Regions from separate parts of the Streptomyces sp. WAC07094 genome, predicted to be linked through region 1. Evidence: riboswitches for the same ligand, from Rfam matches in the RefSeq annotation. Region 1 holds a riboswitch; the other holds the start of a gene.
The links. Region 1 has a riboswitch for S-adenosylmethionine ahead of RCR19_RS42110 (putative leader peptide). Riboswitches for the same ligand answer to the same signal wherever they lie in the genome.
Positions count from the first base shown of each region.

Region 2: it holds a riboswitch for S-adenosylmethionine, as region 1 does, so the genes downstream of both, RCR19_RS26900 (aminotransferase class V-fold PLP-dependent enzyme) here and RCR19_RS42110 (putative leader peptide) in region 1, are expected to answer to the same signal.

Region 1 covers NZ_JAVMJZ010000004.1:49,053-51,247, forward strand. The annotation lists gene RCR19_RS42105 (ABC transporter substrate-binding protein) at 1-673, opposite strand, end outside; gene RCR19_RS42110 (putative leader peptide) at 893-1,009, opposite strand; SAM riboswitch class IV at 1,045-1,158, opposite strand; gene RCR19_RS42115 (DUF1684 domain-containing protein) at 1,252-2,076, opposite strand; gene RCR19_RS42120 (LLM class F420-dependent oxidoreductase) at 2,144-2,195, opposite strand, start outside.
Region 2 covers NZ_JAVMJZ010000001.1:6,082,261-6,084,455, reverse strand. The annotation lists gene RCR19_RS26900 (aminotransferase class V-fold PLP-dependent enzyme) at 1-901, opposite strand, end outside; SAM riboswitch class IV at 1,086-1,202, opposite strand; gene trpD (anthranilate phosphoribosyltransferase) at 1,393-2,195, opposite strand, start outside.

The DNA.
Region 1 (2,195 bases):
GCTTGGCCAGCGTGATCGACTGGTTCTGCACGTACTGCTTCAACACGAAGGGCCCGGACCCGATCACCCCGTCGCTGCACTTCTGCTGCGGGGTCCTCTTCACGCTCGCCGACGACTCGATCCCCAGCGAGTGAGTCGAAGTGGCCTGCAAGAACTGGGCGTTGGGCTGGCTGAAGGTCACCTTGACGGTGAGCGGGTCGACCACCGTGGTGCTCTTGACGCCGCTCAGATAGCCCTCGGCGAGCGTCCCCAGAGCGCCGAGCTTCGGCACCGCGTCGAAATTGTCCTTGACCACCTGCGCGGTCAGCTTCGAGCCGTCGCTGAAGGTGACGCCCGACCTCAGATGGAACGTGAACGTCGTGGCGTCGGAGCTGACATCCCAGCTCTTGGCCAGCCACGGCACGATCGTGCCGGTCTTGGGGTCCTGGTCCGTCAGCGAGTCCACGATCTGGCGCACCGAGTAGATGGTCTCGTTGCTGGCGACCTGCTGCGGATCCACGCAGCCGGCGTCCGAGCCCACCGCGAAGGTCAGGGTGCCGCCGGACGTGGGCCGTCCGGCGCCACTGCCGGAATCGCCGCCGCCGGAGCCACAGGCGGTCAGCACCACACTGGTCGTCACAAGGGCGGTCAGTACCGCCCACCGGGAGGTTCTGACATCGAAAAGTGCAGTCACGGAGGGCTTCTCCTACTCGTATCACCAGGCACGGATGGTGCAGGGCACGGCCGTGCGTGGGCGTGCGGCCCCGGCCGGCGCGACGCCGGGACCGGGGGAGCGCCGTGCAGACGAGGATCAAAGGGCAAAAAAAGGGGGGATCAACGACAGAACGAGATCAGGCGCAGGCGGGTGCGGCGACGGCGGGTGCCGTACTGCGACCAGCGGCGGGAAGGCCCGTCAGGCCTGACAGAGACAGCTGGTCGAGCGCTTGAGGTCGATGTGGCGCCGACGCGAGAGCCGGGAGAACACGGTGGCGCCGGCGAAGCGGGCGCTGAGGTCACCACCGTGCCGCATATCGGTCCTCCACCTATCCGAACCCCGGTCACGGGGCCCCGCGCTTGCGGAGATCGTCGCTGATCCCGCCGGGCTTTCACCTGGAGCACCCCACCGCGGGGGAGGGTTGCCGGTCAGCGAGCCAGGGCTTGACGCTGACACTCAATGCCAGTTTGTGATCGTACGGAGCGGTCTTGTCGTACGTCAATGGCGCACAAGGACGCCCTGTAAAAGGGGAGTCGGTGCGAGAGTGCGCGTCCGGCTCAGGAGCCGCCACGCTCGCGCGGGATCTTCTGGCCGGCCTCGATCGCCACCGGCAGCCGGTTCTCGGCCGGGGGCAGCGGGCAGGTGGCCAGGTCCGTGTAGGCGCACGGCAGGTTCGCGGCCCGGTTGAAGTCCAGGACGACCGTGCCGTCGGCGGCGGGCGGATCGAGGGCCAGGGACCGGTTGGCGGCGTAGGTGGTGACCCCGGAGGTCGCGTCGGTGAACAGCACCAGCAGACGTCCCGCACCATGGCCGGGGAACGCGGTCAGCGACAGCGGGCGCCCCTCGAGCTCGAACTCGACCCTGCCCGGGGCGTCGTAGACATGCTCAAGGCCCTCGACCGCGGCGCCCACGGTGGTCGGCCGCGGAGTGTCGAAGGGGATGTAGCGGCCCCTCACAGCCCACCGCGGGTCGGGGGCGTAGGCGGGCGTTCCGGTGAAGGCCGTGCGCAGCGGCGCGTCCGGGTGCCGGGGGCGCACGATGTCGTGCCCGCCGCGCTTGGCGACCTCGATGACGGCGTCTGCCCACAGGGCGTCGACGCCGCCGCGCTCGGGAAGCACGCCGAAGCGGTGCTCGCCGCGCACCGGCGTGCCGTCGACGACCAATTCCTCGCCGTCGTCGAGGTCTACGACGACCCCTTCGGGGCCCGTGCGCCACGCGCCGGGCGCGTCCGGAAAGCGCTGGGGCCGGTCGTCGAGCCAGTGCAGGCCGGTGATCGCCAGGAACCCGTGCGGGGCAGCGAGCCGGGCCTCATGGGCGCGGTACCACTGCAGCCAGGTCTCGGTGAAAGCCTGGAGGTCCGTGGTGGTGGCCTCGGTGGTCATGGGGAATCTCCTTCGCAGCCGGGGGTGCCTTCGTGCAGGGCAGGTGCTGTCGGGCCGACGGGCGACTTCAGCCGGCCAGTTCGCCGAGGAGGCGCCAGGTGCGTTTGCGGTCGTCTTCT
Region 2 (2,195 bases), on a different contig from region 1:
AGGCGGAGGCGATGGCGTAGGCGCCGATGACGTTGGGCGAGCCCGCCTCGTGCCGCGCGGCGCTCTCGTGCCACTCGACGTCCACTCCCCCGTCGGTGCGCCGGGTGACCTTGCGGCTGGCACCGCCGCCCGCGAGATACGGCTCGGCATCGCGCAGCCAGTCGGCGCGGCCGGCCAGGACTCCCGCGCCGAAGGGCGCGTACAGCTTGTGCCCGGAGAAGGCGACCCAGTCGACGTCGAGGTCGCGGACCGACACCGGGTGGTGCGGGGCCAGCTGGGCGGCGTCCAGCACGATACGGGCACCGTGCGCATGCGCGGTCGCCGCGAGCTCGCGCACCGGCCACAGCTCACCGGTGACGTTGGACGCGCCGGTGACGCAGACCAGTGCCGGGCCCGAGGCCCGGGAGGGGTCGCGGTGCGCCAGGGCGCGCTCCAGGGTCTCGACGGCCTGCCGCGGAGTGCTCGGGGCGTCGAGGTAGGTCACCTGCGCGTCCCGCCACGGCAGCAGCGAGGCGTGGTGCTCGGTCTCGAAGACGAAGACCTCGCAGCCGGCCGGGACCACGGAGGCCAGGAGGTTCAGCGAATCGGTGGTGGACCGGGTGAAGACGACCTGGTCGTCCTCCCGGCAGTCGAGGAACTCCGCGACCGTCCCGCGGGCGTTCTCGAACAGGTCGGTGGAGAGCTGCGAGAGGTATCCGGCACCGCGGTGGACACTGCCGTAGTACGGGGCGTAGGCCGCCACGTCGTCCCAGACCCGCTGGAGCGCCGGGGCGCTGGCCGCGTAGTCGAGCGCGGCGTAGGTGACTTCGCCGCCGGTGACGAGCGGGACGGTCACATCCCGTCCGAGAACGGGCAGCGGGGAACAAACGGACCGGTCGGATGCGATGGTGGAGACGGACATGGGTGAACTCCCGTGAGGACAGGTGGATTCGCCGTGCCGGACGGTGCGCATGACGGCGCGTGAAGGGGTCGACGGCACACGAAGGGGTGAAAGGGGATGCGGAGGCGGGGCTCTGCGGCCCTAGCGCATTCGCTTGCTCACGGAAGGCTCCCTCGAACGACCAGGACCCCTGGTGACGCGAGGGGGTCCGCGCTTGCCGCAGACCTCGCTGCCTGCGGCCTGGTCCTCACCCGGGGCACCCCGCCACGGACGGAGGGTTGCCGGACAGCCGGCCGGGGCCGAATGGCTGTCGCTCATGACCTGCGCAGGACATTAGAGGGGTGATCGATCGGCTGCAACTTCTGTCCGGATACCGGGACGCACCGAGGGTCACGGGAGGCGCTCAGGAGGGGACGGTCCCCTACGGCGACCGGTGTGCACCACGGCAGGGCCCGGAGACGGCTCGGGCGGACCGCGGCAGAAGAGACCGCGGCCCGCCCGGAGCGGTGGTGCTAGGCGTGGCTCGCGGCCACCCAGCGGTCCAGGACGCTCTTGGCCGCTCCCGAGTCGATCGACTCCGCCGCCCTGTCCATGCCGGCCCGGATCCGGTCCACCAGGGGGCCCTCGGCCTGCTCCAGCGCCACGAGGGCCGCGGCGGAGTTCAGCAGCACGGCGTCACGCACCGGGCCCGTCTCACCGTCGAGCAGCCGCCGTGCGACCTCGGCGTTGTAGGAGGCGTCGGCGCCCCGCAGCGCCTCCACCGGCACCAGCTCGATACCGACGTCCCGCGGGTCGAAGGCCTCCTCGGTGACCTTGCCGTCGCGGACCACCCACACCCGGGACGTCGACGTCGTCGTCAGCTCGTCCAGCCCGTCGTCGCCCCGGAACACCAGGGAGGAGTTGCCGCGCTCCGCGAGGACCCCGGCGACGATGGGCGCCATCCGCGGGTCCGCGACCCCGACCGCCTGCGCCTTCACCTTCGCCGGGTTCGTCAGCGGGCCCAGGACGTTGAACGTCGTACGGATGCCCAGCTGTCCGCGTGCCGCGGCCACGTGCCGCAGCGCCGGGTGGAACTTGACCGCGAAGCAGAACGTGATCCCGGCCACCTCGGCCACCTCGGCCACCCGGTGCACCGGCAGCTCCAGATTGACGCCGAGCTTCTCCAGCACGTCCGAGGCACCGGACGCGGAGGACGCGGCCCGGTTGCCGTGCTTGACGACCTTGGCGCCGGCGCCGGCCACCACGATCGACGACATCGTGGAGATGTTCACGGTCTTCGCGCCGTCACCGCCCGTACCGACGATGTCGACCGTCG